DNA from 2 places in the Cohnella sp. GCM10027633 genome. Region 1 is predicted to be linked to the other one. Evidence: riboswitches for the same ligand, from Rfam matches in the RefSeq annotation. Region 1 holds a riboswitch; the other holds the start of a gene.
The links. Region 1 has a riboswitch for cyclic di-GMP ahead of ACFQZG_RS08995 (GspE/PulE family protein). Riboswitches for the same ligand answer to the same signal wherever they lie in the genome.

Region 1 (5,418 bases):
CGAGGTGCCCGGTCTCCGCAGCGGTAATCGCCGTGCTGATCGTCTCGAGGTCGCGCATCTCGCCGACGAGGATGACGTCCGGGTCTTGCCGGAGCGCCGCCCGCAGACCCGTCCCGAACGAAGCGGTATCGCTGCCGACCTCCCGCTGGTTCACGATGCACTGCTTATGGTCGTGCACGAACTCGATCGGGTCCTCGAGCGTAATGATGTGCTCGCTCCGCGTGCGGTTAATGTAGTCCACGATCGCCGCCAGCGTCGTCGACTTCCCGCTACCCGTCGGCCCGGTTACGAGCACAAGACCTTGCGGCTTGTTGGCGAATTCCTGCGAGATCGCCGGCAAGCCGAGCGCTTCCATCTCGGGAATGCGCTGCGGGATCAAGCGGATCGTCAGACTGACGTTGCCCTTCTGCTTATAGGCGTTGATCCGGTACCGCGACACGTCCGGTATGCCATAGGCGAAGTCCAGGTCGCCCTTCTCGATGAACGTCTCGTATTGCTCGGTCGTCATGAGCTCTTTCGCGAGCTCCATCGTTCGGTACGGGGACAGCACCTCGCCGTTGGCCGGCTTCATGCTGCCGTTGACCCGGAACATCGCAGGCGAATTGACGGTAATATGGATGTCCGACGCCTTGCCGTCATAGGCTTGTCTCAGCAGTTGCTCCGCGCTCATCGCGATCTCTCTCCTTGCTCTCCGATTGTTCGTATTCCTTCGCGGTCACGCGGTAAATTTCCGCGATCGTCGTCTCGCCCTCGGCCGCCTTCATCAAGCCGTCCCTCAGCATCGGAACGAGCCCGCGTCCGACCGCGTAATCCCTGTATTCGTTGTCCGGCCGCTTCTGCAGGATCATCGAGCGCAGCGCATCGTCGACGCGCAGCACCTCGTGAATGGCAAGCCGTCCCTTGTACCCGCTGCGTCCGCATTCCGCGCAGCCCCTGCCTTTGCGCAGCCGCTCCGTCGATAGCCCATGCTTCTCCAGCATTGACCGTTCCTCGTCGTTAGGATCGTGCTGCTCACCGCAATGCGGACAGACGCGCCGGACGAGCCGCTGCGCGACGACGCAAGTGAGCGCCGAAGAGATCAAGAACGGCTCGATGCCCATATCGATCAACCGGCTGATCGCGTTCACCGCGCTGTTCGTATGAAGCGTGCTGAGGACGAGGTGGCCTGTCATCGCCGCGCGGATCGCGATCTCCGCCGTCTCCGCGTCGCGGATCTCCCCGACCATGACGATGTTCGGGTCTTGGCGCAGAATCGAGCGCAATCCTCGCGCGAACGTCAGCCCGGTTACGGTGTTGACCTGGACTTGGTTTACGCCCTGCAGCTGGTACTCGACCGGATCCTCGACCGTGATGACGTTGACGTCCTCGCGGTTCAGCCGCGAGAGCGCCGAGTACAATGTCGTCGTCTTGCCGCTGCCCGTCGGTCCCGTTATGAGCACGACGCCGAAGGAGGATTCGATCCCTTGCAGGAACAGCTGGCGATTCGCCTGCGAGAAGCCGAGCTTGTCCACTTCGGTTAGCGCCGTGCCCAGGTCCAGTACCCGCATGACGACTTTCTCCCCGTGAATCGTCGGCAGCGTCGAGATCCGGATATCGACCTTGCGGAATTCGATATCCATCTCGACCCGTCCGTCTTGCGGGAGTCTTCGCTCGGCCACGTTCAGGCTCGCCATGATCTTGATCCGCGCCACGATGACCGCGTGCATGTTCGGCGGCAGCGTCCGCTCCGTGCGCATGACGCCGTCCACGCGGTACCGGATGCGCACGCTGTCTTCCTGCGGGTCGATATGGATATCGCTCGCGCCGAGCTGGACTGCTTGAATGATGAATTGGTTGACCGTCTTGACGACGGGCGACTCTTCTTCCTCCTGCGTCTGAACGGGCTCGTCCGCTTCCTTCGTCTGCAAGTTCTGGTTGATCTGCTCGATCGTCTCCTGCAGCCCGTAATACCTCTTGATGCCCCGCTCCAGCTCTTCCTTGGACGCGATGACCGCGTCGACGCGCATGCCCGTCGCCATCCGGATCTCGTCGATCGCGAAGTAGTCGAGCGGATCCGCCATCGCCAACACCAGCTTGTTGCCTTCGACGCGAACCGGAATGACCGTGTGCTGCTCCGCCAGCTTCTGCGGAATCAAGTTGATGACCTTCTGCTCGATCTTCTGCCGGTACAGCTGCACGTGCGGAATGCCCAGCTGGAACTCCAGCACTTCGATGAATTGCTGTTGCGTAATATATCCTTGCGTGATGAGCACGTCTCCGAGTCTCATCTTCAATTCCTTCTGTTGGCCGAGCGCCCTTTGCAGCTGCTCTTGGTCGATGACCCCGGCTTCAAGCAGCAAGTCCCCGATCCTCTTGCGCGGTCCCGCCATGAAGCTCCACCTCCCGCTTGATGCCGATAAACGAAAAACAAAAAACCGGCGCGTGTTCCTTATGGTTTCGCATAAAGAATCGGCCGGTTGCACTACTCGCTCCTGACAGTCCAAGTGCCCAAATAAGAACTGTCAATCATTGCGCTCCTGAGATTGTCGATATTACTAGAATTATGTCGAATGTGCAATGTATATGCAATAAAATCCATCGAACGTACTTAAATTAAAACAAAAATAAGGGACTTCGTCAATACGAAAGTCCCAACATTTTCTCTTTATTTAGTTCTGGCATCCTAATATATTCCAACCATATACCAGGACTATTTACCCAGTATTTTCTTCATGTTCGGTGAATGTTATTTCCGCTATTCTAAGTCGCAGGCACAATCATCCCCGGTGATTCCGTCCCCGCACGTGCACGACGTCGACGAACGGACGGACGCGATCCATGAGCCGCTGCCCTTTGTGCATCTCTTCGCCTTCCTTGTGCGTGAAGCTGAAATGCCTCTCCAGCGCTTCCAGATCGTGGTTGGACGTGTAGAACGTCGGCTTGCGGTTCATCCGGTAATTCAAGATGGCGCCGAGCACGTGATCGCGTACCCAAGGACTCAAGTTCTCCGCGCCGATATCATCGAAGACGAGCAGGTCCGCCTCCTTCATGAGCGAGACCGTCTCCTTCAACTGCTGCGGCTCCAGCATAAGCGCCTTGGCGTCTTCCACGAACTCCGGCATGTAGACGATGACGCCAGAGAACCCTTCCTTGGCCAGCCGCTGAAGCAGATAACCAGCCAAGTACGTCTTACCTGTTCCGAAGTCGCCCATCAGGTACAAGCCCTTTTTCTGCAATCCCTCGCTACGTGTCTTTTCAATGTAATTTAACATAGCATTTACAGCAGGTTTGCGGCTCAGATCATTCGTCGCCATTTCATATGGATCATATTCGGCTCCGATCATTGACTCGTCGACGAAGAAACTAGTAATGCGCTTTCGAATTTGCAGTTGATGTTCGTTCGCCGTCCATTTGGCGCACGCGATCTTCTCATCAAGCACTTGCCAACGTCCGTTCAACGGTGTGCACGTAATGCCCGTAGAATGCCCTTGCATATCATTCGGGCAATTCGCGAGTCCCGGACATTGCTGACAATTGCGAACCTCGACCGACATCTGGTAGAGCCGGTTCAAGTTCAACCGTAACGTCTTTTCGTCCACCTCAGGAAAACGAGAACGAAGCTTCAGCACGAGCGGATCGTTTAACACTTGCTCGGCCAATTGCTCGGAACGCTCCAGGCCGCCGAATGATGGCATCCGCTTAAGCGCATCTCCCAAAGATTCCATTGTCCCGTCCTCCTTCTCGATCTGTCGTTAACGTTCTTCCTTCAATCTGCGGGCAAGTTCCAACATTCGTTCATTCTCTTCCTCTGACATGCCCGGAACCGGACCTTCGTCCTTAACAACCGGCATTGCAGGCTTACGACTCACTCCCGCACGCCCTTGTCGCGATCCCCCGCCCGCGCCGCGCGCCGCCGGCGGTTCGCCGTTACGCTTGCGCTCGAGCGAAGCGTTCAGCTTCTCCTGCTCCCGCACGTACATGATCGCCTTGTCGAGCGTATCGATCCCCTTGGCGAGCATATTGGAAGCGATCGAGTCGATGAACGATTTCGTTAGCCGCTGGTTGCTGCTCATCCCGAGCACGTAATGAATCAGGACGTTGATGACCGGCTCGGGCAGCTTGTAATTCATATCGATCTTCTCGAACATTCGAATGAAGGCATCCGGAACCGCACCGGGAAAATAACGCTCCAGCATCCGCGTGTACGGCTCTCTCCGAAGCATCTCGTTGTAACGAACCGGCGTGACGTCGGCCAGGAAGCGCTCCGGCACCTCCAACTGAATCGTGGACGTCGCGGCCGCGGCGATCGATGCTTCTTCCGTCGTCCTGCCTTCTCCGCGAGACATGAACCGCTCGCGTTCTTCGTCGCGCTTGCGGCTCTGGCGATACATCAGGTTCGCGCGGCTCTGAAGCTCGTCCCACGCCAACGTTCCGTCGCCGTGGAACGTGCCGTCCTCGTCGAGCAACCGGCAAATTTCAGGCACTTCCAGGTCGAACTTGTACGCCAAGTAGTTCAGTTGCTCGAGCAACTCCGGCGACCGGCCCAACCGTTCTACGTGAGAGCGGTTCGCCGAGCCCTTGGGGAACCGCATCAGCATGTCGCTATGGCGGATCTTCTCCTGCCCGCGGAACGACGGCGTCCGCTCCGCGGCGGACGCGCTCTCCGTCCAGCCGGGCTCGAGCTCGGGGTCGACGGATCCAGCGGCGATCTGGAACAGCTCGTAGAACGGCACCGTCGCTTCCTCCCGGTTCATGAAGCGAGCCAGCTCCTGCGGGGGCTCGGGCGTGTACTGCCGACGAAGCTCCAGCAACGCGGGCTTGCCGAGCTTATCCCTGAGCAGCAGCGTCAAGTGCAAGTTCGAGAAAAATTCCCCCGGCTGCAAGGGACGCAGGAGGGCGTATTCGTATAAGGTTTCCTCGTTGAGCGGATTATGATGACGATACGCTTGCAGCAGACCGACGGCTTCCAGCTTCGATGAAGCTTCCACGACGGCTTTGCGGCCGGCCGCGTTCGGCTCGGCGCCGAGGCCGAGGAACAGCCCGCGCTGCGGCTCGATCGACGAGAAGCCCGTCCCGTCTTCCGCGATCCGATGGTAGAGCAGCTGATAGAGCCCGATCGCCATGGCGCCGACCATCGGCTGATAGAGCGAGAAGAGCACCTTGCGGTCGAGACCGCCGAGCGCGAAATCGCGGTTCGCGAAGTAGCGGTGATTCTCGGTAAATTCCATAAGATTCGATACGCGCATCGACGAATCGACATCCTTTTCGCTAGAGAGTATTTCTCTATTGTAGCACAAACGGCTATCGCCATTGATAGAAAAATAGAGCCAATCGCGGCTCTTCATGCGGCATTCTATTGGAAATCCGGAGGTCGTTCAGGTCAACCCGCCCGTTCGCCGCCCGGTTGCGCGCGGAATACCCACAAGCGGTAGCCCGCGT
Region 2 (5,418 bases), on a different contig from region 1:
AATAAATTACGAACAGAATCGTCAGATTACCTGTCGCGTTATGACGCGATATGGTAAAATTGGGTTTGTATCTTCTTTCACATTACGGTCGATGAAAGAGTGAATGCCCTTGGCGTTTCTTCGTCCCGATTTTATTCTATTCGTCTGTCTATTCGTATTGTTCGTCTGCGTAATCGCATTCAATCGGATCACGCATACGCACAAAGTGTATTTGGCCTTTCATTTCGTCATGATGCTGTGGCCGCTCGGACAGTTCGCCGTCATTATGACGGATATCCCCGAGTATCAATTGTTCTTCATTAATATGTCTTTCGCCTCGATGGGGTTGTTAGGCCCGGGTTGGCTTATGTTCGTGTTCTTCCTGACGGGAAGATCCTCGACCTTGAATCCGGGCAAGACGCTGCTGTATCTCCTCCCGGCGTTCGCGTGCATCGGCTTGGCGATGTGGAATCCCGAACATATCTTCATGTCGCCGGTAAGCGGAAGCTACTTGGAGCGTGTATACGGACCCGTATTCTGGCTGCTCGTCCTGATTCAGATCGCTTACTTCTTCACCGCGCTCATGAGCATGTTCCAGGCGATGAAGACGGTTATTTCCGTCAATCAACGCAAGCAGATGGCGATCGCGCTGCTCGGCATATTCGTGTTGACTGGCTTCGGCCTCCTCGACATCTTGGTCAACGTGCTGCTCCAGGAATGGCTGCCCGTCGTGCCCGGCTTGCTGGCGCTCGGCATTCTGCTGTCCGACATGTGCTTCGTCATCTCGATCTACCGCTTCGGCATGTTCGACCTGCTCAGCATGGCGCAGCGGGATATCTTCGAGCATATGACGACCGGAGTCATCGTCATCGACGAGAACGGCAAGGTGCTCGAGGTCAATCGGGGCGCTACCCCGTTCGCGCGCGTCGCCAAAGGCGAGCAATTCGAGATGGACAAGCTGCTGTCTCCGTTGCAGACGCAAGGCGAAGTATACGAGTTCCTGTACCGGTACGTTCACCATCCGCAGGAGAGAAACCAACTGGAATACGCGATGCAGGATGCGGCCGGACGTCACGTGTCGATCCAAATATCGCCGGTTCTGGACGACCGGAAGACGCTGCTCGGCCGCGTCATCACGTTCCACGACGTATCGGAGCTTCGCAAGCTGGTCGACGAGATGAACCGGAAGAACGAAGCGCTGCACGAACGCAATCTCGAGCTCATCGCCATCCAGGAGGAGCTGTTCCGGGTGAACCAGAAGCTCGAGCAGATGGCGGTTACCGACGCGCTGACAGGCTGCTTCAACCGGCGTTATCTCATGCAGCAGATGGAGCACGAGGTGCTGCTTAACGTCCGATACCGAATTCCGTTCTCCGTGTTCTTATTCGACATCGACTTCTTCAAGCAGATCAACGACCGTTACGGTCATCTCGTCGGAGACGAAGTGATCCGCAGCACGGCCGACATCGTCCGGTCGAAGCTTCGCAGAACGGATATCCTCGCCAGATACGGCGGAGAGGAGTTCACCGTCTACCTTCCGCACACGAACCGGGAGCAAGCCGAGCTGCTGGCGGATCGCATCATCCATGCGGTAAGCACGAATCGCGTGCCGGCGGGCGAGGAGCAAGTGAACGTAACGATCAGCATGGGCATCGTCTCCGAAGCGAGCGAAGAGTTCACCGTCGACAATCCGAAGGAATACTTGCGCGACCTGTTCTCCAGGGCGGACGCGGCACTGTACAAGGCGAAGAACGAAGGCCGCAACCGGGTCGTCACCGCTAGTTGAGGCAGGCTCGAATATTATCGAATTTTACGAAAAACGATATCTTGGGCCTCGGAACTATGCTACAATCATTTCCAAGAATCACGTTATGGCTACGATACTGGCAAACTCGCCGAAAGACGAGGACGCAAAGCTACAGGGTCTAATGTTCGCGAGAACGATGACAGCCTGGCTGCCGATGAGACCCGTAACGGGTATTGTAGGGATATCGCGCAGCTTCCATAACGGAGGCTGCTTTTTTTTCATATAAGACTGGATAGAGCGCGATGTATGGAATCGGAAGGATGGTCAGCGGATGAGTCAGGCGGATAATGTGAAAAAAGGTGTCTCGGACGATAAGGATCTGCTGCCGTTGAACGTGTTGCTGCATTGTCGGACCGTGGTCGAGAGCACGAACTTCGTAACTACGGGGGTCATGACTCACGTCGAAGGCGAGCTGTTCGAGGTGGAGCTGCACGACTTCGAACAGTTCGAGCTGGGCGAGACGGTGAAGATTACGGTCTATTCGCCGGCGGGTCTGCAGACGATCCAGTCGATCGTGTTCGCCAAGTACGAGGGAGCGATCGCGCTGCTGCAGCCGCCGAACCTGCAGAAGCGGTTCAAAGAACGGCGCGAGCATCCGCGGGTGTCCATTACCGGCAACGCGCAGGTGTACTTCGCGTCGACGGAGTCCGGAGAAGAAGTTCGATTGGAGCAGCCGCTCGAGCTGACGGTACACGACATCAGCTTGTCCGGCATCGGCTTCTCGGGACCGGACGCCCCGCAGATCAATCGGAATATGAGGTTGAAGGCGAACGTCGAGATCGGCTTCGGGTTCAACTGCGAGCTCGAGATTATCCGCCGCGAACGTCAGGAAGACAAAGTGCTGATCGGCGCCAAAATGCACGTGACCGAACCGGACATGATGCGTCCGCTCCGGGCTCTGATTTTGCGGCAACAGGTGGAGAAGCACGCGGAGTTGCGGAGGGAATCGACGGCCGCGAAGAAGCGGTTCTAGTAAAGACCGAGAGAATTCGAAACTGAGCGATCGCATGGACGTTAGGCCCGAGAGGGCCTTTTTTATTTGGCGATCTGCACCTTCGGATGGTTTAATTACGTTAATGAAACAGGGTATCGCTCAGGACACGGAGGGATGGCAAGGTGAGGCGGTTCGGAATGGAAAGATGGAGGATAGGGGCGCGGCGCCTGGCCGCTCCCGCCGGATGTCTGTTCGCGGCGATGGTGCTAGGCGCGGGTGCGTATCGATCCGGCTTGTACTTCGATCGCGAGTTCTACGACTTCGAACGAATGTTATACCTAGGAGCGCTCGCGCTTGCGATAATCGGGTTATGGCTTCGGCGGGCGATCGAAGGAGCCGCTTGGGCGTTGCTCCCGCTTGGCATGGCGGCGCTCTACGGAACGTCGTTACTCGGGCATCCGGCGTCGTTCCAAGGCTCGGCGGACGCCGCGTTGCGCTGGCTCGCCTACGCTTGCTGGGCGCTTCTGCTCGGCGCGGTCTGGCGCGATAGGCGCAGCCGCGAATGGGGGAACGCGGCTATTCAAGCGACCGGAGCGCTGTTGCTCATCACTGGCTGGCTCGGCTGGCTCGGCTTCTACGCGCACCCGGACATCGTGATGACGTTCTCGGATCCGGAAGTGTCGGCCGTAGGGGCCCGTTTGGCGGGCTATATGCAATATCCGAACGCTTACGGAGCTTTGCTGGCTGCGTTCTTGCTTATGCAGTTGCAGGTGCTGGCTACGGCTGAGGGGAAAAGCCGGGGTTGGCAAAAGCGGTTGGCGGAGGGAGAGAGTAAGGGCTGGCAGACTTGGTTGGCGAAGGGGAGGAGCGGAGACTGGCAGACGTGGCTGGCGAAGGTGAAGAGCAGAGACTGGCAGACGTGGCTGGCTGCTTGCACCGCCGTGCCTTACGGCGGCGCGCTGCTGCTGACGGAATCGCGAGGCTCGTACGCGGCGTTGCTGCTGGGCGTCGCGTTGGCGATTGGGCTATCGCCGGCCAATCGCCGCGCAAGATGGATCTCAATCTTGGGCATAACGGCTGCCGGCTCGGTGCTGACCGCGCTTGCCGCATGGCGCTGGATGCCATCGGCGGACGGCTCGGGGGACGGGATATCGCTCGGCGGCGGGCTCGCCGTGATCGTCTGCGGCATGTCCGGCTTGGCGGCGTTCGCGGCGATCCGGTACGGAATGAGCCGTTCCGCGGACGGCGGCAGACGACTGTCCCGTCTGCTGCCGTGGGCGGCCGCGACGATCGGCTTCGCAGGCGCATACGGACTGTGGGCGGGGACAGCGGGAGAACGGCTGTCGGGCCAATACGAGACGGCGACTTCGCGGTTCCTGTTGTACAAGGACGCGCTTGCGATGTTCATGGATCGGCCGTGGTTCGGTTACGGCGGGGACAGCTGGCGGACGATGCTCGGCTTGTATCAAAGCGAGCCTTACGTGGGCAACGAGGTGCATAATGGATATTTGGCTATCTTGCTCGACACGGGCGTCGTCGGACTGACCGTCCTGCTCGCAATGTTGGGCTTAGGTCTCGCAAGGATGTGGCGGCAAGGCAGAAGAGAGTACATTGCGCCGGCTGTGGTGTTGCTCGCGCACGCGTTCGTCGACTTCGACTGGTCGTACGCGTTCGTATGGCTGCTGCTGCTCGCCTGGCTGCAGCTGCATGGAGGGGTTAGCGGCCGCCCGCACGAGCGCGCGGGCGCGGAGGTTCGCGGCCCGACCGGCGCCCGGCGGCGCCTCGGCCGCGTCGGGCTTGCCGCGCTGCTTGCTGCGGGCGCGGCGGCAGGGCTATGGGCGGCGACGCGCTCGGGCGCCGCCCTGGAAGCTTCCGGCAGGGCCGCGATCGCGGCCTCGCCGGAAGCACGCGCCGCGCATTTGCGCGCGGCGTTGGAGGCGAATCCGGCGATCGCCGGGATTCGCCCGGGGCTCGCCCCGCTCCTGCCGTTGCGGGAGCGGGCGAGACTGTTGGCGGCGGGACTGCGGTATGAACCGCAGTCCGCGCCGCTGCGCTTGCAGCTCGGCATCGCTTATGCCGAGCTGGGGGACGTTGCGCAAGCGGCGAGCAGCTTGCGCGAGGCGTTGCGGCTGGATCGCTTCAGCCGCGAAGGGCAAACCGCCGCGCTGGCGGCGATGGCGAACTTGGCGGCGTCCCGCCATGAAGCCGGCGACGCGGTCGCGGCGAAGGAGGCGGCGGCCGCCGGGGCGGCGTTCTTCGCGCGCTACCGCGAGCTCGCCCGGCACGTCGCCGCCATGGAGAGCCCGGCGAACGATCGGCAATTCGGCCTCACGATCGCCGCGCAATACCATGCCGCCCGGTGTTTGCTCATCTTGGGGCGACGCGAAGAAGCCGAGACGCTGGCGCGGGAGATCGCGCGGCTGGACGACGAAGATTGGCGCGACCGGGCGCTGCTGCTCTTGGATGAGCCGACGTAAGCACGCTCCGGCCCGTGAACGAACGCCCGTCGTCGCAATCTGCTTTTGGGCGAATATTTGGACGTGCAAGTGGGGAGTCGTCCGTGGTTGCTTCGAAGGTCGTCTCATACATTGAAGCAAATAGCGACAAGGAGTGATTCCATGGCCGTCAAACGTCCCAAACCGCCTTTGCCGGACGGCGGCATATCCCGCATCGTCCGCTTGAAAGCGAGCGCCCGCCC

Region 2: another riboswitch for cyclic di-GMP. It lies ahead of ACFQZG_RS20910 (PilZ domain-containing protein); the one in region 1 lies ahead of ACFQZG_RS08995 (GspE/PulE family protein).

The regions. Positions count from the first base shown of each region.
Region 1 covers NZ_JBHTGV010000002.1:1,055,320-1,060,737, reverse strand. Annotated here, with positions in the region: gene ACFQZG_RS09000 (type IV pilus twitching motility protein PilT) at 1-670, opposite strand, end outside; gene ACFQZG_RS08995 (GspE/PulE family protein) at 636-2,369, opposite strand; cyclic di-GMP riboswitch class II at 2,445-2,526, opposite strand; gene ACFQZG_RS08990 (ATP-binding protein) at 2,757-3,704, opposite strand; gene ACFQZG_RS08985 (DnaD domain protein) at 3,732-5,225, opposite strand; gene ACFQZG_RS08980 (GtrA family protein) at 5,360-5,418, opposite strand, start outside.
Region 2 covers NZ_JBHTGV010000011.1:68,060-73,477, reverse strand. Annotated here, with positions in the region: gene ACFQZG_RS20915 (histidine kinase N-terminal 7TM domain-containing diguanylate cyclase) at 110-1,765, shown strand; cyclic di-GMP riboswitch class I at 1,855-1,942, shown strand; gene ACFQZG_RS20910 (PilZ domain-containing protein) at 2,058-2,759, shown strand; gene ACFQZG_RS20905 (O-antigen ligase family protein) at 2,918-5,197, shown strand; gene ACFQZG_RS20900 (hypothetical protein) at 5,339-5,418, shown strand, end outside.